2 regions of the Maridesulfovibrio ferrireducens genome follow, and region 2 is predicted to be linked to the other one. Evidence: predicted binding sites of a transcription regulator. Region 2 holds the regulator's gene; the other holds the start of a gene.
What was found. Region 2 encodes sigma-54, which starts transcription at its own class of promoters, with help from an activator protein. Its sites were predicted from a motif close to CTGGCACGGNNNNTGCTT; they were not measured.

Region 1: the regulator sigma-54 is predicted to act here: its motif matches at 11,535-11,552, upstream of BLT41_RS12600 (glycyl radical protein).

Annotation. Positions count from the first base shown of each region.
Region 1 is NZ_FNGA01000004.1:2,008-17,355, reverse strand. Features, by position in the region: gene BLT41_RS12645 (DeoR/GlpR family DNA-binding transcription regulator) at 1-538, shown strand, start outside; gene BLT41_RS12640 (CREC-EF hand family protein) at 1,105-1,926, opposite strand; gene BLT41_RS12635 (sensor domain-containing diguanylate cyclase) at 2,391-4,259, shown strand; gene BLT41_RS12630 (DNA recombination protein RmuC) at 4,390-5,901, shown strand; tRNA gene BLT41_RS12625 (tRNA-Pro) at 6,004-6,080, shown strand; gene BLT41_RS12620 (APC family permease) at 6,221-7,732, opposite strand; gene BLT41_RS12615 (DUF4125 family protein) at 8,415-8,969, shown strand; gene BLT41_RS12610 (sulfite exporter TauE/SafE family protein) at 8,995-9,729, shown strand; gene BLT41_RS12605 (sigma-54 interaction domain-containing protein) at 9,828-11,327, opposite strand; gene BLT41_RS12600 (glycyl radical protein) at 11,633-14,086, shown strand; gene BLT41_RS12595 (glycyl-radical enzyme activating protein) at 14,181-15,074, shown strand; gene BLT41_RS17690 (hypothetical protein) at 15,226-15,348, shown strand, end outside.
Region 2 is NZ_FNGA01000002.1:82-15,429, forward strand. Features, by position in the region: gene BLT41_RS04755 (PEGA domain-containing protein) at 344-1,357, opposite strand; gene panD (aspartate 1-decarboxylase) at 1,428-1,784, opposite strand; gene BLT41_RS04765 (MoaD/ThiS family protein) at 1,875-2,102, opposite strand; gene BLT41_RS04770 (manganese-dependent inorganic pyrophosphatase) at 2,349-3,269, opposite strand; gene BLT41_RS04775 (PTS sugar transporter subunit IIC) at 3,344-4,021, opposite strand; gene BLT41_RS04780 (PTS sugar transporter subunit IIB) at 4,056-4,523, opposite strand; gene BLT41_RS04785 (PTS sugar transporter subunit IIA) at 4,527-4,955, opposite strand; gene rapZ (RNase adapter RapZ) at 4,994-5,875, opposite strand; gene BLT41_RS04795 (PTS sugar transporter subunit IIA) at 5,902-6,351, opposite strand; gene hpf (ribosome hibernation-promoting factor, HPF/YfiA family) at 6,355-6,897, opposite strand; gene rpoN (RNA polymerase factor sigma-54) at 6,945-8,360, opposite strand; gene lptB (LPS export ABC transporter ATP-binding protein) at 8,723-9,445, opposite strand; gene BLT41_RS04815 (LptA/OstA family protein) at 9,476-11,125, opposite strand; gene lptC (LPS export ABC transporter periplasmic protein LptC) at 11,140-11,730, opposite strand; gene BLT41_RS04825 (KdsC family phosphatase) at 11,731-12,252, opposite strand; gene kdsA (3-deoxy-8-phosphooctulonate synthase) at 12,242-13,054, opposite strand; gene BLT41_RS04835 (CTP synthase) at 13,080-14,711, opposite strand; gene BLT41_RS04840 (phosphoribosylformylglycinamidine synthase subunit PurQ) at 14,994-15,348, shown strand, end outside.

The DNA of each region.
Region 1 (15,348 bases), on a different contig from region 2:
GATTGCGGAAATGGTTGCCAAACATATTCCAGATCGCGCTTCACTGTTCATAAACCTTGGGACGACTACGGAAGAGGTTGCTAAGACTCTTTCCGATCACAAGGGACTCAAAGTGATCACAAACAATCTCAATGTTGCTTTAATAATGAGCAATAACGACTGTGAAGTCATTGTTGCAGGCGGCATGGTAAGACAGCGTGATAAAGGGATTACAGGGGAAGCGACGGTGGAGTTCATCAAACAGTTTAAGGTGGACTACGGAATCATCGGGGTTTCAGGCATAGACGAAGACGGCACCCTGCTCGACTACGACTATCACGAGGTTCGGGTCGCCCGCGAGATTATCAACAACGCCAGAAATATTTTTCTGGTCACAGACCACACTAAATTCAACCGCAATGCCATGGTCCGCATAGCTGATTTATCCGAAATAGACGCTATATTTACTGATAAAAAACCTTCTATGGCTTTTCAGGATTTAATGAAAAGTAAAGAGGTAGCATTATATGTCACGGAGCCCGGACAAAAAAACGAATAAAACAGATAATAGCTCCCTATTTAAACATATCTACACCACAAACAATTAATTCAAAGGCTTACACCATTAACTCGGCGTAAGCCTTTTTCTTTTACGGTATACGTTGTCATTCCCCATCAAGACGTATACATTTTAACTGTTGGATTCAGCACTATTTATCAACTTCACAAAACAACAATCAAAAAGACTTTCCCTCGCAGGAACAGACTATCAAGAAGGATGTATACATTATGTGGGGAATCTACTCAGCTATTAAAGCCGTCATCCACCGCAAGCGTAAGTGTTGTAAATGCGGTCACAGACAGACAATCAAACCGGCAGATAAAAACAGATCCGTTAAATGTGAAAAATGTGGAAATTGCATTCCTGCATCAAACGATTATTTATAACAACACGAACAACTCTTAAGTCAATTTAACATATCTATTCTAGACCCTGCCCCCCCCCAAAAAAAATATAATTCACTTTCACTCGCTTAACCAAAAAACAAAAAGCTCACAGATGTAATATTTGTGAGCTTTTTACTTTTTTGCAATAACGAAGAGCAGTCTACTTAATGAAGTAAACTAAATAACTACTCCCTGAGATCCTGTGTATGTTTCGCTATTCTGCTCCTGATACGCACGCATTGCCATTCTTGTCAGCGAAGACTGTGCATCTATGCCCCCTCTTTCACCCCCAGCGCCCCGACCGCCTAAACCTTGACCTTCATTTTGACCAAAAACACTTGCAAGACTCTGATCACCATTTTTGAAAGCCTGTCGCAATTCTTCAGTAGAAACGACACCATCTTGATTCAAATCGTATTCGTCATATTCAACATCATCCTCACTTGAAGAGGAGCTTTCAGCACCTCCTGAGCCTCCAGATGCGGCAGAAACCATTGCTTCCATTCCCTCAGGAGGACTCATGGCAGATTTTAGTTCTTCACCGGAAATATTACCGTCGCTATCACTATCAAGCACATTGAACAGATCTTCAGTTAAACCACTTTCTTCCATGCTTATCTGGCTATCACCATCAAGATCCAGCTCATCCATAAACGAATCTAATAAATTTTCCTGCCCGCCCTGATCTTTGCCACCGCCCTGCATCATCGTGCTGAGTTCGCCCATCCGCGCCTTTTCTTCATGGCGCTTTTGCATATCAGCTAAAACTTCTTCTTCTGAAACATTGCTGTCACCATCTGTATCAACAGAGGTAAACATATCTTCGTTCATTCCGGTTTCTTCCAGACTAAGCAAACCGTTTCCGTCACTGTCTTTTTTTTCAAATACCGAGCTTACAAAATCTTCCTTACTCCCGCCCTCACGCGTTCCCCGCATCTGGGCCATCATATCGGGCGACATACTCGAATTCATATAGCTACCAACACCAGAAATACTCATGTCCGTCCTCCTTGCTCATGTTTGAAGATGAAGTACGGGAAAAAAGCTCCATACTTTTCCATGAACAAGAGTTCAGCAATATATGCCCCACATTTTGTTAAGAAAAGTTAAGAAAAATAAAGCGAGATTTAAGCGTAAAAAAAGGGTGTCTCACATCAAATGAGAACACCCTGCTATCATTATATTTTAATCAAAAATACGGATTTATCTTTACGGTTAATTAAAATTTAAAAACTCAAATATTTCACCGCAAACATCTTCTGACATGTCTAACTGAGTCTTCGAAGCGGCATTAATTACCTAAACTAAAAGCAACGGCTCAATATATAGACAAGTCTAGACCCACATCGAAAGTTATGATTAAATATAAAAGGATAAAAAAGTTGTTCATACATCAACAAGTGATGATGCGAGCCCGTTTTTTGCAAGATATTACCTTTTAAACAGGTTAAACATAATAAGTTATGGATACAGAAATAGACAATACACACGCCACCGAACCGCGAATCAATACCCTATGGCTGCCCATACTTATCGGCGTACTCCTTTTTTCTCTAGTTCTTGTTTTCTGGTGGACACTCAGAGAGGAAGATTTATCTAATCAGCATAATATGGTTATGCAATATACCGAAAAACTTTCGGCAAATATTCAAGCTGATATTCGTTCCCGAGTTCCTGCTTTGCAACGCATTGTTAATCGATGGGAATTCAGCGGGGGAACACCTGAAGCCAGTTTTATTAATGATGCAGGACATTATATTAACGATTGGCCGGGCTTTCAGGCTATTGGATGGGTCGACAAAACCCTGCATGTAAAATGGATCGTTCCTTTAGCAGGAAACGAGAAGGCTGTGGGCATAGATCTAGGTTTTGAAAAAAATCGGAGAACTGCACTTGAACAAGCTAAAAACGCGAGAACGCCTACAATGTCTAAATCTCTTGATTTAGTACAAGGCGGCAAAGGTTTTATCATCTATTTTCCTATTTATATTAAACAAAATTTCGATGGATTCCTCTCGGTCGTTTTTCGAATCAAACCGTGGTTAAATCACGTTTTCCTAACAGACGATACACCCAATGACCTTAGTGATTTCAAAATATGCGTCGATATAGACGGTACTACTGTTTACAGTCAAAAAGGGTGGGACATGTTGCAGGCTACCCCCTTCGATGCAACCACATCGACCATTGTTATGGGACACAAAGTAACAATCTCATGCCGCCCTACTCAATTTTTCTTTGATCACCACAACAATCTTCACCCAGCAATCGCACTATTGGTTGGCTCTATCTTAACAATTTTAATTTCATTCATTGTTCATCTATTTCAAAAAACATCATCAGAGGCGTGGAGAACTTATTCCACTCAAAAAACACTGAAATTCGAAATTCAAAATCATGAAAAAACAACAAGAAATCTTCAACACGCATCTGCCCGCCTTACTCTGGCTGCAAAAGCCGGAAAGATAGGTATATGGGAATGGGATGTCACAACAAATACGCTAACATGGAATGAGCGAATGTATGAGCTGTATGATGTTCCAACGGACATCAACCCAAGTTATGAAACATGGAGCAGCGCTCTTCACACCGAGGACGCAGAAGAAGCCGAAGCCAAACTTAAGGCTGCCGTCGAAGGAAAGGGTACTTTCGATACCGAGTTCCGAATCATTACTTCCGACGGAGGAATCAAATATATTCATGCCGCCGCAAAGGCTGAGCGCGACGCAAAAAATAATCCCTTACGAATGACCGGGGTAAACTGGGACGTAACTGATCAGAAAAATACTGAAGAACAAATACGCCACATGGCAACACACGATGTTTTGACTGGGTTGCCAACCTTAAAACTAGCCAAAGACCGCGTTGGAATGGCCTTTGCCATAGCGACACGCAAGGAATTGATGACGGCTGTAATGTTCGTGGACCTCGACGGCTTTAAAAATGTCAACGACACACTGGGGCATGATGCGGGTGATATGGTTCTGAAAGAAACAGCGACGAGATTACTTTCCTGCGTACGAAAGGTTGATACAGTAGCTCGAATCGGCGGAGATGAATTTCTGATCGTATTAAATGAGTTGAACTCAAAAAACGACATGGAACAGATTGCTGAAAAAATAGTTAAATCCATTGCAATGCCGTTTGTTCACGAAGACAAACAAGTCACCGTCGGCGCCAGTGTAGGAATCGCAGTATGCTCTGCATCCTGTGCAAAAAATGATGTTGAAAAACTCATCAAACAAGCTGACGAAGCCATGTACTCGATTAAAAAGACCGGGAAAAACGGCTACGCGTTTGCGGAAAATGATTATACGGACAAAAATTTTTAAAGCTTATACCGTTCATTCTCAATACAAAAAAATCCACTTCTTACACACGCTTGTTAATCCACATCAAAAATTATAGAACAGCGACCTAAACCCTGAAAAGCAACATGACTAATATTCAAGGAAAAACGCTGTGATCGAATACATATATACTTTGCCTGTAGAACCCTTTCTGTTTTTAGCTGGATTAATTGTCGGCACCATCATAGCAATGCTTGTTCATTCTCACCGGATGACACTGGCTAACCTCCGCGCTCAAAACCAGCAGGCTCAACTGGAAGAACGGCTGAAACGTATCCCAGAACTGAGTCTGGAATTAGCTGAAGCTCAAGACGAAATATCTGAGCTTAACCATGATCTTGCAGATCTGCGTGAAAAAAACGGATCAACCGGATCAACAATCAGCGCACAGCTGCTCCAAATCAGCAGAGCAGATAAATCTATTGAAGATCTTAGAGTTGAACGAAACAAATTTTCTGAAGACAGACAAATACTTTTAAGTAGACTTACAAAAATTAAAACCGAACTTGATAATGAACGGAAGCAAAGCAGTGAAAAACTCATTCTGTTAACCGAAGCGAAAGAAGAACTTTCCAACCAGTTCAAAACTCTCGCAAATGAAATTCTCGAAGAAAAATCCAAAAAATTCACTGAACAAAATCAGACAAATCTAACCCAGCTTCTAACTCCTTTGAAAACAAAGCTTGGTGATTTTCAGGGTAAAGTTGAAGAAGTCTATTTTCAGGAAAGTAAAGACCGAAGTGCCCTGTCTGAACAGGTAAAACAATTGATGGATCTTAACCGTCAACTGTCATCGGACGCTCATAACTTGACCAAAGCCCTGAAAGGACAGTCCAAAACGCAGGGAAACTGGGGTGAACTGATTTTAGAACGAGTCCTCGAAATGTCGGGACTGCGTAAAGGACAGGAATATGATGTTCAGGAAAACCACACCAGAAATGACGGTTCACGGGCACAACCTGATGTTGTTATTCACCTGCCCGACAGCAGACATCTCATAGTTGATGCAAAAGTATCACTCAATGCCTACAATGATTACGTTAACGCTGAAGATGACAACAAACGAAAGGACGCTGTTAAACGTCATCTGGAATCCATGCGCTCTCACATCAAAGGATTATCAGGCAAAAACTATCAGTTACTATACGGCTTGGAATCCTTGGATTTTGTGATAATGTTTGTACCGATTGAATCGGCTTTCATTCTCGGCAGCACTCAGGATGCAACCTTATGGCAGGACGCGTGGAATAAAAACGTACTGATCGTCAGCCCAAGCACTCTGCTCTTCGTTATCCGCACTGTCGCGCACTTGTGGCGGCAGGAGCAGCAAAGCCGGAACGCTCAGGAAATTGCCCACCGGGGAGCTGAACTATATAATAAATTTGTCGGTTTTGTAGAAGATCTTACAAAGGTTGGAGAGCGTTTAAATCAAGCGCAAAATGCATACGATAACGCTTTCAACAAACTGACTTCGGGGAAAGGAAATATCATTAGGCAAACTGAGCTTCTGAAAGAACTTGGCGTAAAACCCAAAAAAACATTACCGGCCGATATTGTCAGCCTTGCTTTAGAAGATTCGCAATGTACCCCTCAAACAGAAATTACCATTCCATCCCCCAACTAATCTCAAACTTTATAATTAATTAAAATATAACACAGTTAATCAACCTTCTTCATAAAAACGTTGACTTATACGAAAGTATTCAATAATTATTTTTCTCCGAGTCGGGATGTAGCGCAGCCTGGTAGCGCACTTGAATGGGGTTCAAGGGGTCGGAGGTTCAAATCCTCTCATCCCGACCAAGAAATTTTAAGGTCTTACGATTAATCATCGTAGGACCTTTTTTTTGCGCTTTTTTCATTCCAATTAAAAAAAGTAAAACCCCGCTCCTAAAAGAAGCGGGGTTTCATTATTGATCAAGTATTCCGGATTTGCATAAATGCTAATCGGAAGCACCTTCTGTTTGGACCAGCCCCTGTGGTTCTTTAGTTTTAAAGAATACGGGAATATCTGTACGGCCCAAGATGTTGGCACGAAGCTCAGCTTCAGGCAGCTTTGCCCATTCGGACTTGTTAGAGAAATAAAAGAACACGCCCATACCAGTCCAAGCCACCATGCACCAGCGGGAAGCTTCACCGATACAAGCTGGAGAACCGGGAATAAGCAACAGACCAATACACAGCAAAGCGGTAATTGTTCCCATTATACAACAGAACATGCGCATGGATCTATCTTCCACGGCAGGACTGCCGAGCAGAACGCGACGGGCTGCGAGACAGGAGAAAAGATAACCGATACCTGTTCCCACGGAACTCATATCAACAATCCAGACAACCACAGAGCGACCGGCAAAAGGAGTCAGCAAAACAATAGCGATAGTGAACAGAATCGCTTTGTAAGGTGAACGGTATACGGGATGAATATCACCGAACCATGCAGGCAGAATGCGACCGCGAGCCATGCTGAGAAGTAAACGGGAAGTGGCGATATAAAAACCATTGATTCCAGTACAGACAGCTCCCATAACAGCGCAGGCAAGCACGACAGCACCCATTTTACCGAAGGCCATAGATGCTACTTCACCAGTTGCCCATGCAGTACCACCGCTGGCGCGCATGACATCCATCTTTGCAAGCATTTCAGGATAAGGAATGGCAATACCGACAGCAAGAGTAACAAGACTGTAGAGAACAACACCGCAGAGAATAGCGACGATCATTATGTTACGCGCACGCTCCGGTTTAAATGTAAATTCTTCGGCAGCCTGCGGGACTGTATCGAAACCAGCAAAAAGGAAGGGGGAAATAGCAAAAATAGTAAGGACACAGGATAATGTAGTGCGGTGTTCTGCGAACAGCGGATACAAATTACCAATTTGAGCAGTCTCAAGCGAAGCCGACCCAGTGAACAAGGCTACAATGCCGAGGGTGAGCAACACGGTGAGAACAACCTGAAATTTACCGGCAAAACTGGTGCCGCGGTAGTTCATCCATCCGAATAGGAGGGTTGCTGTAGTCATGAGGAGAACCTCACCCGTATAAACTTCCCATCCGGCGATGAAGTAAAGCGATCCGAATTCAAAAACACCCGGGAAAAGAAAACGAAAGATAAGTGCCAATGCAGCTACATCAATACCAATGATGGCAACATATCCAAGAACAAGAGCCCAACCACAGACAAAAGCAGCCGTGGGTCCATACCCCACATAGGCATAGGCAAAAGCTCCACCGGCAACAGGGGCGTATTTAATCATATAACTATAACAAACAGCCACAAAACAAATGAGAATTGCACCTACGACAAAACCGATCAAGGTGCCGAGAATACCGGCCTGCGGCAAAAACATGTCTCCGGGCAGCACAAAACATCCCCACCCGACAATGGACCCCAAAGCCAGTGCCCAAACCTGTGACGGCGAAAGCGATTTATTCAATTTCAACTGTTCTTTTGACATTACCTTTCTCTTTTATTTAATGAATTCTAGGCAGATATCCCCGGATTTCCCGGACAGACTTACAGAAAGCACTCACTCCTATATTTCAGAGCAATGATGCTTTTCTACAACCCTTCTGCCATATGGCGTTATCCCTTATTACGTCGAGACATCAAAAGGTCATACTCCTCCAAGCAACCACACCATGCGGCAACTGACCTTTCTTTGACTGTAGAGAGGTGAACGAAACCTCTGCACCCTTCAGCACTTCAGTTGAAAGCAGCTTTGCCAGCTACTGCCTCGATATAAAGCAAATAGGATGCCAGTTAGTGAATTTATTCACCATTGCCATATCTCATTAAAAATAAAGAGTTTTTTATAACTGAACCTAAAAGTACAAATGTATAGTTAAAAAATATGTATCTTTTTCTTAAAAAATTTTTCTTTTTTGATTCTTTTTTTTTGTACGAAACAGACACAGTAGTTGGTACCAAAAAAAACAAAAAAACACACACATGATATTTATCAATTATATTAGACAAATACGAAATAAAAGAAATCTCCTACCTTATAGATGAAACTAAAAGCTTAAACGGCACCGGCTTTGCACAGCGCCCGCAAGTTCTTTTTTTCATTTGAACAAACCGGACAATGACTACTAATACCGCACTCACAATATTTCATAATAATCCGGGAGGACATTATGACCAATAAATACCGCGAAACTCTTATCAATGAAATTATCGACCGCGAGCTGAACATGTTTCTGGCAGTAAAAAACCGCGGAGGCACATCGCAATGTCAGGAACTCCCAGAATCTTTCCGCATCATGCGGGAAATGACTCACGGAGTGCTGCCGAACTCCTTTCTAAACTCCTACAAATATGATCTCAAACAAGCGGAAAAAGAGGGCCGTAATTTTATGACCGAAAAATATGCCCTAATGGAATCATTAATTCCGACCATCAGCAACTCCCCTCAAATAAAAGAGATTGTTCAAATTGAAAGTGAATGGCGCAAAGAAGTCGCGGCTCAATTTCCCAGAAGTGTTCAGCCCGATGGACATGAAAGTTTCTGCCGTTATCTAGGCTGTGAACTCCAGACTTACTCCGCCGCTACAATAATCGAGTACTACGACTACATGAAATCAGCGCAACAGGAACTCCGCAATCTTGTTCGTGAACGCTACGAACTGCTGATGCGCAAACTGGGCTACGCTTCGTTGCAGGATTGTGAAACAAAACTGACAGCACGCTAGCCGCCTAGCATGGAGAAAATGTCAGATGCCTGATTCCATATCTATTTTTGTTTTCTTCGCGTGGCTTATCGGCGGGTTTGTTTCCGGCGTCAGCGGCATAGGCGGAGCAATGGTCGCAGTACCGATCGCTTCCATCTTCATCCCCATGCATGAGCTTATCCCGCTCAGCTGCATATTGAATGTTGTCATGGACGGCTGTATCGCCTGTATGCATTTCCGCTACTGTCGCGTGTCTGCGTTGTGGCCCATGCTGGTCGGGTCTCTGCCCGGAGCTTTTGCCGGACTGTTTATCCTTCAATATGTTTCAGGAGCTATATTACAAGGGGGAGTTGGTGCATTGCTGCTCTACTACGTCTATTGGCAGCACACATATAAAGTGAAAGAAGCACGAAAAGAATCATGGTCGCGCGGCGGAGCAGCCGGATTCGGCGCTGGACTCCTTGGAACAGCTATATCATTCGACGGCCCCCCCATTGGGGCATACGGGCTGTATGTCGGCTGGCAACCTCGAGTATTTCTAGGAACACTCGGGGTATTCTTCGTTATCAGAGGCACCATGACCTGCGCCCTGCAATTCGGAGCAGGATTATATACTCCGCATGTACTGGAATATGCCATGTACGGAGTGCCTGCCACCATAATCGGGACTCTTTGTGCATTTCCAGTTGTAAAACACATAAACCTTGCAACCTTCAGACGCGTGCTAATGTGCATCATCGTGTTGGCAGGTTCAGTTTGCATTCTACGTTCCATGCTGTAATCTCCCTCCATTTGGGAAAATATCAAAAAAAACCAGGTCTGATATGCATAAAATACGCATCAGACCTGATTTTTTTAAATTTACCGATTACAACAGTACTAATCTATTTCTACATCAAGCAATTTTATTTTATAACGCAAACCGGCTCCGGTAATTTGCAGGATACGGGCAGCTTTCGCCACATTGCCTCCAGTAACCTCCAGCACATTACGGATGCATTGTGCCTCATATTCCTGCATACAATTTTTAAGCGGAACCACACTGTTTCTCTTAATCCCGGAGTAATCAAAATAATCTTTCCCCGTTAGAAAAGTTTCTCCCACCCTCTGCAAAGATTGCATCTGCTTCGGCCCCTGTGCGGAATCTACATTTTTACAGGCTTCGCGAAAATGAAGCGGCAGACAACCCCGTTCAATGGAAGACCGGTCCCCGAGCAAAGCCAGACTACCCTCAATAACATGCAATAATTCGCGGATATTTCCCGGCCAATCGTAATCAAAAAACATCTGTAAAATTTCGGGGTCTACCCCTATCGGCCTGCCGCCCTGATTCTGGTCAGAACTCTCGATAAAAGTACGCATCAATAGCGGAATATCCTTTTTACGATGACGAAGCGGAGGCACAGCAATACCCACAACCGCAAGACGATAAAATAGGTCACTACGCAAAATTCCCTGTCCCACAGCATTGAGAGGAGATTCGTTCAAAATACTGATAACCCGCACGTCCACAGGAATTTCAGTACGCGAACCTAAACGACGCACCCGCTTTTCCTGAAGCACTCGCAACAGCTTCGCCTGCAACCCAAGCGGCATGGAATTAAGTTCGTCCAGAAGCAATGTGCCGCCGTCGGCCTCTTCAAAAAGACCGGGCCTGTCACCAGCGTCTGTGTAAGCACCTTTAGCCGTACCGAATAAAATAGCTTCAAGCAGATTTTCAGGAATAGCGGCACAATTTTCAGCAATAAGTGGCTGGTTACGCCGCGCGCTCTCGGCATGAATGGCCTGAGCAAAAACTTCCTTACCGGTTCCGCTTTCTCCCCAGATCATCACATGTGAAGGGGACTTAGCCGCAGCACGAGCTTCAGCTAAAACGTCGAGTAAAGCTTCGTCTTCGCCCACAAGGCTGTCGAATGTATAATAATCATAAGTTTTTTTTATGGGCGCAGCTGATTTTGCGGGACGGGGCTTATGCTCCACCAAAGGAGATGTACCAGTCCAGATGGTAAAAGCGATGACTCCATCTTTTTTGCCGCGTTCAAACAGCGGAAAAAAATCCGAAACAGTGCTGGCGCGAAAATTATTCGTGGTTTTATAGAAATAAGACTTCTTCAGAACAGGCTCAGCCTTACGCAAGCATTCAATGGTAGGAATACACTCCAGCTCATACGGCACGTACAGCTTTGTAATGTGTTCACCTACAACATCAATGAGTCTGAAACTGTCAGCTTTGCGCTGAATAGGGTTCATATATTCGCAAATACCGTCACCATTCACCACTGCGACACCAATCCCCATGTCATCCCAGATAGCGGTCATGGAAGGATTCAACACGTCTTTACGGCTGATATCAAAAAATTTTTCTTTATTGAAATACAAATTTCACAACCTCGACTATTTGAGTGTTGGCGGGGTCTTTCGACGCCTTAAGCTGTTCTTTCGCTATCTAGACTGAAAAGAAATTTTTATCAAATGAAAAATTTTTATCGAAAAAGTTCTTTCCTTAAACTATTTGCAAACTCACTAAAAAACTAGAAAATCAATATTTACAGGGGTTTAATTGAAAAATACCGCATATCTCTAAATCTGGCACACCCCGTGCTAGTGAGAAAAGTAACAAACGAACGAATTCCATCTTTCACCCTGCTTCAGAAAAAAATTTACAACAAGGATAGGAGATAGAAATGAATACACTTTCTGCAAAAACAAACTCAGAAAACCAGACTGCTACCCCTAAAGGTTACGGCATTGACTGGAATACAGCGGAACCACGAGTTAAAGAACTCAAAGATTTTTTGATGTCCGCTCCTCAGGTCATGGACCCCGAACGTCTGCAATTTCTGAATGAAGTTTATGAAGAATTCCGTGGTGAATCCACTTTCTATATCCGCGCTAAACTTTTTGAGCGTGTTCTTACCAAAAAAAATATCTTCCTCGACGGCAACCCCATTGTCGGCACACTGACCGGTGTTCGTGCCGGTGTATACGCATACCCTGAATGGAATGTTGCATGGATCAAAGAAGAAATGCAGATGGCTAAAATGGCCTCTCTCGGTGAGATGAAAATCCCCAGCGAAACTAAAGAACTACTCGAAAAAACATATAAAAGTTGGAAAGGACGCACCTGTATCGATCTGAACAACAAAATGTTCAAAGATAAATACGGCATCAATCCTAAAAACTTTGCCAAGTGCGGCATGTATTATGAAAACGTCAGCGTTGCCAGTGGATCTGGTATTGCCGACTACCCTCTGATGCTGAACAAAGGTCTGCGCTGGCTCATCAATGATGTAAAATCCCGCTTTGAAAACTGCCCTACCACCTTGCAGAACAAAGAAAAGCATGACCTGTACCGTGCTATGCTCGTCACTTTTGAAGCAGTCATTGCCCACTCCCACCGTTATGCTGATCTGGCTGAAAAGACCGCCGTTGAAGAAAACGATCCTAAAGCCAAAGCTGAACTGCTGGAAATTGCTGAAATCTGTCGCCGCGTCCCTGAACACCCAGCACGCAACTTCCGTGAAGCTATCCAGTCTTTCTGGTTCATCCACCTTGCAATTGAAATCGAACAGATGGCCTGTGCAACTTCCCCCGGTCGCTATGGTCAGTACATGTATCCTTTCTTCAAGAAAGATATCGACGAAGGCAACCTTACCCGCGAACAGGTACTGACTCTCCTCAAATTCCAGTGGATCAAACACCTTGAACTGGCAGAATATCAGGGTAACTCATACGCACTGACCCTTTCCGGTCACACTGGTCAGTCCATCACCATCGGCGGCGTGGACAAAGACGGCAACGATGCCAGCACCGAGTTGGAAGAACTGCTCCTTGAAACTCAGATTCAGATGAAGAACATTCAGCCTACGCTGACCCTGCTCTATCATCCTAAAATGAAAGATTCTTATCTCAAAAAAGTATCAGAATGTATCCGCGGCGGTTCCGGTCAGCCTCAGATTCTGAACAACAATGCAGTTATTCAGCGCACACTGGCTCGTTTCGCTCAGTATGATGAAGGCATCACTCTGGAAGACGCCAGAAACTGCGGTAACTACGGTTGTGTTTCCACAGGCGTATGCGGCAAAGGCAGCTTTATCACTCAGGAAGATCAGCCTTGCCTAGCTAAAGTTGTCGAACTGATGCTCAACAACGGAAAATGCCCCGTCACCAAGAAAAAAGTCGGCGTAGAAAGCGGAAATCCTGCTGAATTCGAAACCTTCGATGACGTGTACAACGCATACAAGATACAGCTCGATCATCTCTTCAACATGTCCAGAAAACATTCTGACCTGAGCCAGATGGCACGTGTTCAGGTTGTTCCAAGCGTTTTCCGCTCCGCCATGTACGACGGTTGCATTGAAAAAGGTATCTGCGAAGAAGCAGGCGGCACCCGCTACCCTCAGGTCAACCCCATTATGACAGCAGGTATTGATGCGGCGAACTCCTTGCTCGCTATCAGATATCTGGTCTTCGAAACAAAACAACTGACCATGCAGCAGTTGCTTGACGCTATCAAATCAAACTTTGAAGGCTGTGAAGATATCCGTAAAATGTGCTTCGAAGCTCCAAAACACGGCAACGACGTTCTGGAAGTACAGGAATTTGTTCAGCAGTACTACAGAGATGTAGACTCAATACACCACGCTCAGGGCCCCGACTGCTTCGGCTACAGGACTCCGCTGGATGCATATTCCTTGTCATACCACAACTACTTCGGCGCACTCATGGGTGCTCTGCCTAACGGACGTAAAGCCGGAGTCGCTCTGACCGACGGTAGTGTTTCCGCAATGCCAGGCACCGACCATGAAGGAATTACCTCCCTCATCAAGTCCGGCGCAGAAGCCATCGACACAGTCCGCTACGGCGCAAACCACTTCAACGTGAAATTCTCCCCAGCAGTACTGGACGGCCCCAACGGAACCCGCACCTTGATTTCCCTGATCAAGACCTATTGCGATTTCGGCGGCTCACACATCCAGTTCAACTGCGTAAGTTCCGAAACCCTCAAAGCCGCACAGGTCGATCCAACAGATTACTCTGATCTGGTTGTACGTGTTGCCGGTTTCAGTGCCTACTTCACCAGACTGGATTGCGGCGTACAGAACGAAATCATTAAACGTACAGAATACGCATCATAAAAACTTAAAGATCAAACCGACCATTTGAAATCGCACAGAGACCCCCTCCTTATCTCTGTGCGATTTCACCCCCAAAAATACCCGCGGAGATACGATGAATCAGGGAATGATTTACAACATACAGCGCATGTCCGTTCATGACGGACCGGGACTGCGTACCACTATTTTTCTTAAAGGCTGCCCGCTGACCTGTCTGTGGTGCAGTAACCCGGAATCACAAAAAACAACGCCGCAAATGATGTTTTTTGAAAAACAGTGTACCGGCTGCGGCATCTGTGCAGATGTCTGTCCCAACGGAGCCGTAATTCCTTTAGACGGAAAATTCGGACGCGACATAGAAAAGTGTACTCACTGCGGTCTATGTACCGAATCATGTTCCGGCAAGGCCCGCGAAATGTCCGGCAAAATGATGTCTGTAGACGAAGTGATGAATACCGTACGCAAGGATTCCCTGTTCTATGAGAACTCCGGCGGCGGTGTAACTTTCGGCGGCGGCGAACCTACTTCCGGTGGAGAATTCTTTCTGGAGATGGTGCAAGCCGTGCATGACGAGGGTTTCCATGTAACTGTGGATACTTGCGGATTCTGCCCGGCAGAACGTTTCGACAAAACCATCGAACTTGCAGATCTGTTTTTGTTTGACTGTAAACACATGGACCCGGAACAGCACCGGAAATTAACCGGGCAGGATAATGTATTAATCCTGCGCAATCTTCACGCAGCTCTGAGTTCCGGCAAAGAAGTACATCTACGTATGCCACTGATGCCGAATATGAACGATTCGGATGAAAATATCGCTGCCATGGCAGACTTTTTAAAGGAATTCGACCGAAACGAAATTGAAATTATGCCGTGTCATGCCTTTGGACAAAGCAAATATGTAGCACTTAGCAAACCTCTTCCGCAGGTATCACAATACACGCCGGAAGAACTGGACATAGTTCTGGAAAGATTTGCCAAGCACGGGCTGCAGCCCGTCATGGTCTAACAATAACCATAATAGAGAGATAAATATGTTTACCGTTACCGTACCGGACGAAATGCTAGTAAAGCTTCAGGCCATGCTTGAAGATGAAGATGACGACAGCTGTGTGAGACTGCGCGAATACAAACTAGGCGGAGGCTGACACGCTAAAATAGTGCTCGGTCTGGGCATTGATGAAGCTGATGAAGATGAAGACGTACAGATTGAAATAAATGAAGTTCCGTTTGTTGCCGAAAAAGACTTTCTGACTAAACACGGTAAAGATTTTTCACTGACA
Region 2 (15,348 bases):
GGGAAGCAGGCTGAACCTACTCAAGCAGGCCCGTCCAGTCAACAACTAAATAACTTTTTTTTCAATGATCTCCGAGTGTTACCTCAGTTGCGTTACCCCTTGGCAGCGCGGAATCGAAAACTACACATTCACCATCCTCATGTCAACCGCTTTGTGACCGGTCAGTCAAAAAAAATCCCGGGAGATGCTGTGGCGTTCAGCCGTTGCCGACCCGAGAAAGAGGTTCTATGAGAATCGCGTCCCCACGTCAACAGGTTTTTGAATTATTGTTGATATATCACCCAGAAGCATACATATAGGGACCGCCACTGACGCCCCCTATATATATAGATAGAACTCGAAGTTACTTCTTAGGACTATCGAGCAGATTGCCAAGCGCGTCGATAGCTTGAACAGGATTAACGCTCACACTGGCTTTAACCTTTGTCTGAGTAGTCTTCTTAGTATATGTAGATCCACTAAACGACTCACTGGAAGAGCCGCTCTTCCCTGTCACCCCACCCTTTATTCTGGGAGCGGCACCAATTGCCGCGGCTTTAGCTGCATCTTTAATGAACGTATCAGAATTCATCTTCGCAGGTTGAGCTGTTTGTACACTTGAAGGGGATGAAGTTACCATAGAGGTAGACGCACCGTTACCTAAAATTTCCCATTTACCACTATCAGACCTGCTAGCCTTCGCATCATACACAGATCTATGCCCCATTGAGGTCATCTTGAGTGAAAAAGCTCTGGTTGGAGCAGCATAACCGGACAAGGCTTCATGAACAACGATCAAGTATTGAATACCTGTCTGATCGTTTGTCCAGCTGAACTGTGAACCTGATTTCAAATTTTCAAGTACATAACTGATTTGCGCACGGTCAGTATCAGTAAGACTTTGAATGTCAGGCGACAAAGAACCTGTCATATCCAAGCGGGCCTGAGGAGTCATGGGTACAAGAGTTACAGCCACAGCAGAAGGTGAAAGGATATAGGCATCACCTGTCTGTTCCTGACTATCAATCGAATTAACCCCACTACTAATTCCCCATGCAGTTTTATCGCCTACCATCATTGAAGAAGAACGCATCCCTGACGATACAGCGTTCATCATCACTTTTTCCTGCTGATATATTCTTTTAATGATAACATCCTGCTGACGGAACTGATCTTTTTTAATAGTTAAAATATGGTCAGCATTACGAGCAAGATCAACTTTGCACGGGGCCTGACAAGTTTCCTTGCCATCGACAAAAACACTTGCCCCCATAGGATTTGATGAAACGGGTACTGACTGCATTTTTATCTGCGGAGCACAACCGGATGTAATACCGGCCACTAAAATTAATGCCACCAGATTTTTAGAAATATTCATTAATCCCCCGTATTGCAATTTGTGATTATGCTTTATAACGAAAAAAGGCGTGGATATCCACGCCTTAAATTTACTTCTGAACAAGTTTGATTCGATTTCCGTCTCCTAGGAGAAGAACATTCGGCTTATGCAGCCCAAGCTCATCATCATCAAGCCAAGTATAAGTACAGATAATAATTCTCTGTCCGGCCTGCCCCTTATGTGCAGCAGCGCCATTTAGACAAAACTCACCTTCCCCACCTTCTATCGCATAAGTTGTAAGCCTTTCTCCGTTGTCGACATTTAAAACGTCAACTCTTTCATACGGAAGAATTCCTGATTTTTCCAACAAATTAACATCAATAGAAATGGAACCTTCATAGTCTACATTCGCATCTGTAATTGTAGCTCTATGAATTTTTGATTTTAAAAGACAGCGACTGCCCATAGCGTACTCCTCGTGGAGAATTAAAATTAATAACGAAGCGGATAAGCGAGTAGCATGCTATTTAAGGATTCGCAATCCATTAAAACCAGCTCAACCTCCTCCAACAGCAGGAAACACCCCGAGCCTATCTCCTTCTGCGAGCTGAACATCCAGACCAGATGAAATTCCATTTATAAACACTATTTTAACTTCAGCTAAAGGAATGCCCACTCTCTGGAGAACATCACTGACGGTTTCGCCCGAAAGGATGGGAAACTTATCCGCACACTCAGGACTTTTTTCAGCAAAGGTTGCATAACAAAGAAGCGTAATATTCATACTAAACCTTATACTTGAACGTTTCTAGAAATATAAAAAATGACACATCTTGATCTTCATCCCAAAAACCGATCAAGACTAGACTCACCTGCATACGTAAAAACACTAAAATATATTCTTAAATAAAAATGATACGATTGCAACAAGCAACCAGTCTTTATATCTGATCAAACCTTTTACCAACAAAAAAGCCCGGCAAGGAAAACCTTGCCGGGCAGAATCAAGCTTTAAAAACTTGTACTAAACTTAAGCAGAGAATGCTTTTTCGAAGTTAGGTACAACCTGTTTTTTACGGCTCATTACGCCTTCAAGGTATACGGATGTTCCTTTAGGAGCAACACCGAATGCTTTTTCAACAACAGAAGGATCATCAGAAACGATAAGCATTTCGGAACCTTCTTTCATGATGTCGGTCAAAAGCAAGAAACAGCTGTGACGGCCGTCTGCTTTAACTTTTTCAAGTTCAGCATAAAGGTCAGCTTTGATGTCGTCGAAAACTGTGAGGTCAACAACTTCAAGCTGGCCAACACCGATTTTGTTACCGGACATATTAAAATCTTTGTAGTCACGGAAGATCAGGTCGTTCATGGAAGCACCTGCAACAGCAGATTTAACATTGAACATTTCCATTCCGAGAGCCATTACATCAGAAACACCAGCGATCTTAGCAAGTTCTTCAACTGCAACTTTATCAGCATCAGTGGTAGTAACGGACTTGAACATTACGGTATCACTAAGGATAGCACAGAGAACGATACCAGCGATGTTTTTAGGCATTTCTACATTGTAGAACTTGTACATTGCGTTGATAACAGTACCGGTGCAACCTACAGGCCATACCCACATTTCGAGTGGATTTGGAGTAGTAACGTCACCAAGTTTGTGATGGTCAACAACTGCAACAACTTCACCCTTACCAAGATTGTCCATGCTCTGAGAAAGATCAGAATGGTCAACAAGGATGATTTTTTTGTCAGTAGCGTCAGTCATGATAGCAGGAGCTTCACAACCAAACTTTTCAAGTACAAACTTAGTTTCAGGAGCAAGTTCGCCCTGAGAGATTGCCTGAGTTGGTTCTTTAACTTTAGACCAAAGGTCAGCGACCGCGATTGCAGATGCGATAGTATCAGTATCAGGATTTTTGTGTCCGACAGCATAAATAGTCATAATTAAATTCCTCCTAAAAATATTGTGCGTATTTGAGCTTGTGTCTTCTATCACAATCTTTTTCCCCTGCCAAGTCACACAAGACCGGCAAGAAGGACAAAACCGAAAAGAACTACACCGAAGACAAAGGTGGCATAGGCTTTACGCAGTCTCAGAGCCAATAGCCCGCCGAGACTGGCGGCAATCCATAAAAAAGACCATTGCATTTCCACAGAAGTGACAATTTCACTCCACTTGTGAAAAAATATACTAAGTATGTAATGAAGGATCACGGTACTTGTCCAGAAAAAAAGCCAAGAAGTTGCCAAAGTTCTTAAAATAGATTGAACAACAAGCCTTCGAGGCAGGTCATCACCGGACTTTCCCCTTCTGGCCCAATTAAGTAATGAGTAATATCCACGGTTATGCCACTGCCTGAGAGCATTTTCCAGCCATGCCCCTAATCTGGCTAAAGGAAGGCAGGCAAGAAGGATAAACATAACTTGAGGAGCTTCGGTAAACCCGAACGAAGTAGTTAAAGCAAGAGCGGCAAAAGTAGAAGCCAATATATGCGGGGGAATATAAGTTCCGGCAGGGATATTATCCAGCCAGAACAACTCGAAAAAAACAGCGATATTTAAACTTGTAACATAATCCCCGGTCACCACTCCCCAAAGAGCGCCGGCAACCAAAGGTCGTTCAAGTAATCCCGCATTTATTGAAAATCTGAACAGAGAAAAAACTGCAAAAAAAAACCTATCAGCGCTGCCCACGCGGGGAAAGGTAAAGCTAAGCCTTGCAACAAGTTCATGAAAACCTCACCTGCACAGGATCATTGGGAACACATCTGAAATCCAGTTCAATCCCTTGTCCTTTAAAAAAGTGCAGACAGGATTCATCATCAGAACTGAGCGCGACACTGGGTGATATTTGTTTTTTACCGGGGCCGTAATGTATATTACCAATATTAACCGTGTTAAATTTAAACCCTTTTTCTAATGCCCGCCGTAAATCTTCACAGGAAGAAAAAAGAATTATGGTATTCCCACCAGTTGAATCATATCCAACGGTCATCACGGAATTAGGTAAATCATCAATGGAAGAAAAAGAACAACTGACGGAATGAGGAATTGCAAGAGACATTATTTGTTGCTGTAAATCGTCACCCGCCACAGCGTCATCTACAACAATAATTCGTTTGGCATGAGTATAAGGCAGCCAAGTTTCAATTATCTGGCCATGAACCAATCTATTATCAATTCGCACCCAAAACATAAATTAACCTTTTGAAGTTCGTTTTCGAAGCATTTCACCAGCGATAACAATACCTTTCGTACCGGCTCTACTGACCTCTGCGGCCATATTCTGTAGGGAGTCATTACGCTTCTGAAGAGCTTTTAAAAGCATAGGAAGGCTGACTCCGGTTACAACTTCAATATCATTTGTCTGAAGAAGGGAAAGACTCAAATTTGTCGGAGTTCCTCCAAACATGTCTGTAAGGATTAAAACACCCGCTCCGCTTTTAACTTCGGAAATATTTTTTTTTAAGGATTCAACAGCAGCATCTATCCCTTTGGTACCATCCACACAAAGGGACAACACATTGTCCTGAGGTCCAACGATCAGTTCAGCCGCATCAATAAGCGCCTGACCGAAGTGCCCATGTGTCACAATCACTATCCCGACCTTGCTTGCTTCTGTATCCATTTATATTCCCGATATGAGTAACCGCAAAAAATACGGCCTTACTTTAAATTTATATGCTTATGTTCAAGATTGGCAGAATACCCACTATTCTTAAGAGTAGCAAATATTCGTTCTGCAACGGCAACAGACCTGTGTCTACCGCCGGTACACCCGACGGCTATTGTTAATCGGTATCTTCCTTCCTCCTCATAAAGAGGAAGAATATATTGAAGGAAATCCAAATATTTCTCAATAAAAACCGAACCGGGCTCCGAACCTAAAACATAATCCGAAATAGCTTTATCTCTTCCTGAGAACAGACGCAATTTTTCATCAAAATAGGGATTAGGTAAAAATCTTAAATCCATGACCATATCCGCTTCTGTCGGAACGTCATGTTTAAAACCAAAAGAAATAACATTAACCCGGAGTCCAGATGCTCCTTCAGTCAACTCCGACCACTTTTCCTGAATTCTGCGCCTGAGATCATGAATTGAGTAAGTCGTAGTATCAATTACAAGATCTGCGGCCATACGAAGAGGTTCGAGAATAATTTTCTCTTCTTCCAAAGCCTGCTCAAGACCTAATTTTTTGGATTCAAGAGGGTGAGGCCTGCGTGTGGTAGCATAACGTCTGACCAATTCAGGGAGTCTGGCTTCCAAAAAGATTAGACTGGGGCAGACTCCGCTCGATCCGAGTTTTGTACAAGTGGACTGCCAATCATCAACGAAGTCCTGTTGCCGTAGGTCCATCCCGAGAACCAGGCCTCGATAATTTTCGTCCTTACCTTTAAAAAGTTCAACGAGCCTTGCCAGCATGCTTGCAGGAAGCCCGTCAACGCAAAAAAAACGTAAGTCCTCAAAAACCTTCAAAACTGTTGATTTTCCGGCTCCGGAAAGGCCGCTGACAACAATAACCGGAAACGAGTCTGCACTTTCCACCTAAAAGACCTCCGTGATGCCCTCGATTAAGTGATATTAAGTAGAGTCAACAAGTCTTGTGGGTTCTGCGCATTTATGAACGCATCTCTAAAATTGTTATCCTTAAGCTGTCTGGATATTTGGGCAAGGACTTTTAAGTGGCTTCCAGCTCCCTGCTCAGGAGCCAGAACCATAAAAAATATCTGGCACGGCTTAGCGTCAAGAGCTTCAAAATTAACTCCTGCCCCACTTCTACCAACAACCACTGCAATATTTTCAAGACAATCCAATTTACCGTGGGGGATGGCAATGCCATCCCCTATACCGGTTGTTCCTAATTTTTCACGAGACATAAGGACTTGGAGAGCACTCTCGACATCTAGCTCAAGCCCTGTGGCCTTAAGCGCTGTCACCATTTCTCTCAGAACTCCGCTCTTATCAGAGCTTTCGAGTTCATAAATCACAAGATCCTTATCCAAATTATCATTTATTATCATCAGTTAGTATCCTGGATCAATCAACCCAAAGTCGCCATTCTTGCGACGGTAAATAACATTTATAGCTTCAGTATCAGCATTTCTAAAGACAAGGAACTCATTGTCGAGAGTCTGCAACTGCATTGCGGCTTCGTCAACCGCCATAGGCTTTGGTACAAACTGATCAGTTTCAACAATAGTCGGTTCAGAATTATCTTCTTCTTCGGTTGTGAAGCTGATTACGTCCATACGAGCCGGAGCAACGTCCTTACGCCTGTGGCTTCTCATCTTATCGCGCATGCGTCTGAGCTGAACTTCAAGCTTAGCTAGAACCAAATCAACAGTTGAATACATATCTTCCGATGCTTCATATGCTGAGATATGAATATTATCGGAACTGAAAAGGACTTCAGCAACATGTCTAATCTTATCAACTGATAAAATGACCTGCATTTCAGTATTGTCCGGATTTGTTATAAACTTATCAAGCTTTGCAAATCTGGTGTTAGCATATTCCTTCAGGTGGTCGGAGGGGTCAAAGTTCTTAAAAGTAAATGCAACATTCATATGGATACTCCTTGAGTAAAGGGTGAATATGCTTTTCTACCGAACTGCTAGAATACCTGCTTCCTCTTAGAAGAGGAACGAATTCCCATTGCAGTCCTGTATTTTGCTACAGTCCTTCTGGCGATGTTGACCTCAAGTTCATCCTTGAGCATCTCGGCAATTTTTTCATCACTCAGAGGTTTTTTACTATTTTCTTCGCTGATTAGTTTCTTAATCAGCGCCTTAACCGATTCGGACCCGACCTGCGAACCATCATCAAGTCCGAGAGCACTATTAAAGAAAAATTTAAGTTCATAAATCCCATGCGGCGTCGAAACATACTTACTTGTCGTAATTCGACTTACAGTGGATTCATGCATTTCAATATCTTCAGCCACCTCTTTAAGAATAAGCGGTTTAAGCTTGGATACTCCACTTTGAAAGAACCCTCTCTGAAACCTTACAATTGAGTCCAGAACTTTATAAAGTGTACGTTGTCTCTGATAAAGGCTCTTCATAAGCCACTGTGCAGAGCGCATCTTCTCCTGGAAATATTCTTTATCTTCTCCCTTAGTCGAAGCCAGAGTCTCTACATAAAATGAATTCATCTGTAACTTAGGGAGACCGTCCTCATTAAGGACTATAACAAAATCTCCGTCATATTCATATACATAAGCATCAGGACTGACATAGAAAGAATCCCCACCCGAAAAACTTGCCCCCGGAAGCGGATCAAGAGTCTGCATCAGATCAAGATAGCTCTTGAGGTCTTCCATACTAAGCTTAAACTTTCTCGCAAGAGGCTTATAACGATTCTTCTCAAGATCCTCTAAATGATCCCGAACCAGCGAAACAAGAATCGGATCATCATCAAGGCGTAAAACCTCTAATTGAATAAGCAAACATTCCTGAGGGGTACGTGCTGCAACCCCTACTGGATCGAATCTCTGAATCCGAGAGAGCACTCGTTCAACATCTTCGAATTCAGCATAACAGGTTTCACAAATTTCATCCAACTCAATCCGTAAGAATCCACCATTGCTAAGATTACCTATTATGCACTCACCGATGGCGACTTCCTTATCTGTAAAATTCGAGAGACACATCTGCCATGCTAAATGGCCTTCTAAAGTGGTGGCCTTAGTCATCCTCGCTTCGAAAGACATTCCTTCTTCAAGAGACTCTGACTCTCTTGTCCCGGCCTGCTTGGAAGTACTCGAAAATTCTCCCAGATAATTATCCCAATCAGCTTCGCGGGAAATAGCCGCATCTTCTAAAGTCGCTGTGCCGGATTCCGCGTCAGGGCTGTCTGTACGCTCCAAAGCTTCAGCTTCTTCAAGTATAGGATTTTCAAGTAACTCCTGCTGAACAGTATCAAGCAGTTCTAATCGGGAAAGTTGCAACAACTTAATTGCCTGCTGCAACTGAGGAGTCATCACCAGCTGCTGAGAAAGCTTTAATTGTTGTCTAAGTTCCAGTCCCATATTTTCCTGCCACCCTATGATATGCTTAAGCAGTATCTTTTACATTTTTCTAATCGAATAAAATTAACCTGTAACTATTTTCAAAAAAAATATTTTAATCTTCCTTGAACTTGATTAAAGTATGCCACACTAAGAAAGCTCATGCAAGAATTAGTACAGATTTGCCCGTAATTTCAGGATCTTTTAACCTAAAATTATTCACATGAAAAAAGTGTACCAATGTTCAGCCTTACTGTAAATCGGCAATGGTAAATTTACTGAAAAAGGAGAGTTTGTATAATAAAAATAAGATATGAAAAAGAGGGACTGGTACTGAAAAAAGAAAAAAAGACAGGTAAATAAAAAGATGAAAAAACAACAAATCAGAGACTGAAACTATCTCCAAGATACAACCTGCGTGCCTTAGTATTTTTTACAATACTTTCCGGCGCACCGTTTAGAATTACGCGGCCTTCATATACCAAGTAGGCGCGATCACATATACTTAATGTTTCACGTACATTATGATCAGAAATAAGAATACCGAGTCCCATGTCTTTCAAAGAAGAAATAATATCCTGAATTTCAATAACGGCAATAGGATCAATCCCTGCAAACGGCTCATCAAGCAGAATAAACTTAGGATCATTAATAAGAGCTCTGGCTATTTCCAGCCTGCGACGTTCACCGCCTGAAAGGTAAAGCGCTTTCTGTTCTGCCAGACGTAAAATTCCGAGCTGATCTAAAAGTTCGTTAGCTCTCATGGGAATATCTTTCCCGGAAAGACCGGTATGCTCGATAATTATTTCCAAATTTTTACGAACCGAAAGTTTCTTAAATATAGAACTTTCCTGCGGAAGATAACTGATTCCATGTCTGGCCCTTTCATGCAGAGGCCAACTGGTAATCTGGTTTTTATTAAGATAAACATCGCCGGAAGTAGGTTTAACGACTCCCACAAGCATATAGAAAGTGGTGGTTTTACCTGCTCCGTTAGGACCAAGCAAACCGACAACTTCACCTTCCTTAACATTTAAGCTTATGCCACGGACAACTTCTTTCTGCCCGTAGCTCTTAACCAGCTTGTTAGCGATTATCGAAGACATATAAATCCTATAAAATTAGTTAATAAAAAACTATGGAGCAACATTTTTAGGAGTAAAGAAGATTGCTTCAACAGGCTTATCCCCGCCGACAACTTCAGAACGGTTATCTTTCAGATAGAACTTGATCAAATTACCTTGAACAAGATTCGGACCGTCTTGAAGCTTTGCATTACCTTCCATCAAAATAATCGAATCAACCACAACAAAGGTCAGTTTTTCACATGATCCTTTACGGTTATTCATATTCACCTTGACCCTGCCCTTTGCCACAATTTCTTTAATTTTATCTTGAGTGTCTTTAAGAGAATCGCCACCGGCCTTTAAAAAAGCTGTCAGCGTATCCGATGTCAGTGTAACATCAAGCCTTACGACTTTTACATTGCCGGAAAAAGTGATTCGATTCTTGTTTTCACTGAAAGTCATTTTTTTAGAAGTGATTTTAATAGGCACTTCATCCGGTCCGCCGGGAATTCTTTTCTTAGCAGGTCTATCTTTCTTTACTTCGACCGGAGGCTCAGCATTTAAATACGCCTTATAAACATATCCAACAAGGAGACTGTCACTTTCGGCTGTTGCTCCAGCCTTAAAGACAGGAAACCATTTACCTTCTTCCGGCCCGACAAGTACAGCCTGCCCGACTTCCAGTTTGTCGACGATAAGAGACTTCGCATTAGGCTCGGAGCGGACATTAAGTACAGCCGAAGCAAACATGGTTTCAGTCACAATGGGAGCATTCAAGACTTCGTCCATCGCCTTATCCATAGAAGCAAGAGCTGTTGTACGTTTCTGTAGTTCTACTTTCTTCTTTTTCTTTTCAGCTTCAAGCTCAGCTTTACGGGTATCGATTCCCGCCATTTTTTTCTTTTCCAGATTCTTTGGATAAGCGGCAAGGAAAGGGCCCCAAGCATAACCCCAGACCGGAGTATCTTTTTTAACAAGAGTGTCTATACGATAAAGAGCATACATTCCACCCTTCTCTTTACCCACCTGAGCTCTATGTCCGGGATTCAGCACACCGACAGCCTTAGAGGTCGTTACCGGCTTCTGAATTACACTGATTTTTCGTACCGCATATCTAATTCTGGCATCATCCAGTTTAATATCAACCAAACCCTTTTTAACAAAACCCAAAGCATCTTCTTCTGAGGCAACAGGCTTATCAGCCTTGAAAATTGCGTACCATCCACCTCGTAAAAAACCGACTTTGATTTTATCACCTTCAGCTAATTTACCGGCGACAGCGGATTTTGAAGACCGCTCAATATGATAGTTAAGCTCTTTTCCCACATATCGAACATCGCCCCAATCCACTACAGGACTGTTCTGAGCAGCAGGAATTACTATTTTTTTAGAAATATAGCCTATCGGCAAACCGGATAAATCTGAAGAAGCCGGATAAACTGCAAACCATCCTTTTTCCCCTTTATCAACAAGAAAACTTTCCGCTGGAGATAACACCCAAACAACAGAAGATTTCAAATCCGCTTTTTCTCTAATATTAGCTATGGATTTAGAAATTTTGAGCTCTGTTCTGTCATAAGCATGCGCAACAGAACTTATTGCAAAAAAAGAAAGGATAAAAACCGCACAAATAAGTGCCGAAGCAGTATATGCAGAGGCAGAGGATGCAGTAGGAGAGAAACTGCGGAACAAGAATTTTTTATCAAATATGCTACTCAAATGTATACTCGCTTCTATTGTGGCATTACCACCATGCCAGGTGCTATCAGGGCTTCCAATCCATCTTCAATCATTATCTCTCTGGTTTTCAAATCGACTTTAACCCTTTGAGAACTAATATAAATAGAGGGACTTTGAACTTTGACATTTCCTTCAAGAAAAATAAGATTATCTTTCGGCTTAAAGTCCAGCGAATCCGATTGAAGCCTCATGTCATCATAATGACCTTCAACATGATCCCATAATTTAAGACCCTTACCCTGCTGACTGACTTCACCATAAAGTGCCCGGACAAAAACTTCTTTTCGGTCTCTGCCTAAATAATAAGTAACTTTAGGTTTATCAACCTTAACCATTCCGTTTTCCTGATCATAATCAGCACTTCCGGCGCGAAGAATCCATTCAATATCGCCGCCCGTCCCCTGTATCAATTCAATTTCTTCGGCAGACACATCAGAATCACTGTCGCTTCCAAATGGAGGGCTGTCGACCAAACCGCGCGCCATGTGCGGATAAGGAGCAAACTTACTTCCAAGCAAAGTACCGGTAACAAATCCGGCAAAAAGCACAGTAAGAAGCATTAAAACAAAGCTGCTCCGCTTCATTTATTCGGCCCACTCGAGCCAAATATCTTCAAGGAGTCCCTGACTATCCAGCAGAAATGAAATAGCTTCTCTTACCGCTCCGTGTCCACCGGGCTTTCTTGAAACCCACTTAGAAATTCCGATAACTTCAGGTTGAGCATTACAAACGGCCATAGGCAAGCCGACTTTCAGCATAACAGGAGCATCAATCCAGTCGTCTCCAATGTAGGCGACTTCTTCTGGCTTGAGTCCTTTTTCTTTTATCAGCTTTTCATAAAAAGGAAGTTTTTCACGTTGACCGGGAAAATAATCAGTGATTCCGAGTTCCGTTATGCGACTCTCCACAGCACCATGATTAAGTCCGGTTATAACAGCAAGTTGAAGTCCAGCCTGCTGCGCAAATTTGATCCCGAGCCCATCCTGAACATTAAAACGCTTAGTCACATTTCCCTGATGGTCATAATAAAGACCTCCATCAGTAAGGACTCCGTCAACATCCAGAATAAGAAGCTTAATTTTTGCTGCCAACTTCTCAACACGCATATTTAATACTCCATCCGGCAAGTAAATCTTTAATCAGATCTTCCGTTTGATCGAGCGGCCAGCTGTTTGGACCGTCACAAAGAGCCAAATCAGGGTCTGGATGAACTTCCATGAAAACCCCGGAAGCTCCTCCGGCAACAGCACACCGAGACAGAACAGGAACAAATTCCCGCTGTCCACCGGATTTTCCGCCAAGCCCGCTTGGGAGCTGAACAGAATGCGTGGCATCAAAAATAACAGGACAGCCGAGATCTTTCATAATTGAAAGCGAGCGCATATCAACAACAAGATTATGATAGCCGAAACTTGAACCGCGCTCTGTCAGCCATATACGATTATTTCCTGTGGAACGAATTTTTCCGACCACATGAGCCATATCCTGCGGAGCCACAAACTGCCCTTTTTTGACATTGACAATGCGTCCCGTTTTTCCTGCAGCGACAAGAAGATCTGTCTGTCTGCACAAAAATGCGGGAATCTGCAAAACATCAACGACAGCGGCAACAGGCTCGGCCTGCTCAGGTGAATGGATATCGGTAACAATAGGCAAACCTGTTTCTTCTTTGATGCGGGCAAGCCACTTTACACCTTCGTCAAGTCCCGGCCCTCTAAAAGATTCCACAGAGGTTCTGTTAGCTTTGTCAAAAGAACTTTTAAAAATAACCGTCACATCAAGACGTGAAGCTATTTCTGCCAGAACTTTAGCCGCGGTCATTGCTACTTCAAAACTTTCAAGGGCACAGGGCCCCGCTAATATAAACGGGCCCTGCACACTTTTTGTATATAATTCATCAGGGGTCAAAATAATTCAGCTCCCTAAAATCAACTTATTTATTATCACGAGCCGCTTTGATGAAATCTCTGAACAGAGGATGAGCATTCATAGGAGTAGATTTAAATTCCGGATGGAACTGACAACCTACAAACCATGGATGTTCTGGAATTTCAACAATTTCAACAAGTGTTTCGTCAGGAGAAAGGCCACTAAAAATAAGACCGCCTTCTGCAAAATTAGCTGCGTAACCTTCTTTGTTGAACTCATAACGATGACGGTGACGTTCCTGAATCTCAGGTTTACCATACGCATCCATCGCTTTTGTTCCTTCAACTATCTTACAAGGATAAGCTCCAAGACGCATAGTTCCGCCTTTATCACTGTCCTCACAACGGCATTCGGTCTTCTTGGTACGATAGTCATACCATTCTTTAATAAGATAAATAACCGAATCAGGACCGTCTTTGTCAAATTCTTCAGAATTAGCTTTAGCAAGACCAAGAACATTTCTGGCATATTCAATAACAGCACACTGCATACCTAAACAGATTCCAAAGAAAGGAATTTTGTTTTCACGAGCATACTGAATTGCGGTAATTTTACCTTCAACTCCACGAGAACCAAACCCACCGGGAACCAAAATTCCGTCAAGACCCTTGAGCTTTGCTTTAACATTCTTAGGAGTAATTTCTTCAGAGTTAACATAACGAAGTTTTACAGCAACATCATTTGCAACTCCGCCATGAATCAATGCTTCATGCAAGCTTTTGTATGCCTCTTTAAGATCAACATACTTACCGACAATACCAATAGTTGTCTCACTTTTTGGATTCTTAAGCTTATAGTTAAGATCTTTCCATGGCTGTAAATCGCAATTCTTAGCAGGCAGCTTGAGAAGGATGGCTATCTTTTGATCAAGTCCTTCCTGATAAAATTTCAATGGAACTTCGTAGATAGATTCGACATCAACGGATGTAAAAACAGCGTCGCGATCAACGTCACAGAAAAGAGCGATTTTACGTTTAATACTTTCTTCTAGCTCAACTTCACTGCGGCAAAGAATGATATCTGGATGGATACCAATGCTGCGAAGTTCTTTTACGCTGTGCTGTGTAGGCTTGGTTTTCACTTCACCTGCGGCTTTTAAATAAGGAACAAGAGTCAAATGAATATATAGAACATTCTCACTGCCAAGTTCAGAGCGGAGCTGACGAATAGCTTCAAGGAAAGGAAGGCTTTCGATATCACCAACAGTTCCACCTATTTCGATAAGTGCAACGTCTTCACCTTTAGCAACACCAAGTACAGCCTGTTTAATCTCATCAGTAACATGAGGAATAACCTGAACAGTAGCACCAAGGTAATCACCGCGTCGTTCTTTGGTGATAACGGAATGATAAATACGACCACAAGTGAAATTATTGTTCTGATTAAGCGAAACATCAAGATAACGTTCGTAATGTCCGAGATCGAGATCTGTTTCAGCGCCGTCATCCGTCACATATACTTCGCCATGCTGGAAGGGATTCATGGTTCCGGGGTCGACATTGATATAAGGATCAAGCTTTTGGATTGTCGCAGTAAGCCCTCGGGCTTTAAGAAGTGCGCCGATTGAGGCCGCAGCCAGACCTTTGCCGAGCGAGGACAAAACGCCCCCGGTAATGAATATAAACTTGGTTTTCATGATGCTCCCATCCATGATGGATTATTTATTTAAAATCTCGCTGTTACATAAAACAAAATGCACAACGAATAAAGTCGTAATTAAAAAAAACACAAAACGATACCAACCCAGTAAACATCCTGCATTCAGGCGTATCCGACATCATTTTTTTGTGTTAGCGGTACGTCCTGAGGAATATAGGCTGTTGACGGAAAGCTGAGCCGCAATTATGTTCCTCTCTTCAAAACACGGACAAACTAGTCTCTGAATATTTCGATTGTCAACCTAGGAGGGAGAAAATATATGGCCCGCGTTAAAGTATTGGTCATTACCGGATACGGAACCAATTGTGAACAGGAATCAGCATATGCAGCAAAAAAAGCTGGAGCTGACGAAGTTGATATCACATATTTTTCTGATCTTGCCGCAGGCAAAACAAGCCTTGAAGGATATAATTATCTTATATTTCCCGGTGGTTTCCTTGATGGAGACGACCTCGGAGCTGCACAGGCCGCAGCCCTTCGCTGGAAGCATGCACACACTGCTGACGGCACCCCGCTTGTAGATCAAATTAAAAAATTCTTTGAAGATGGCGGAATTATTCTCGGCATCTGTAACGGGTTCCAACTTTTAGTAAAATTGGGGCTTCTTCCTGCTG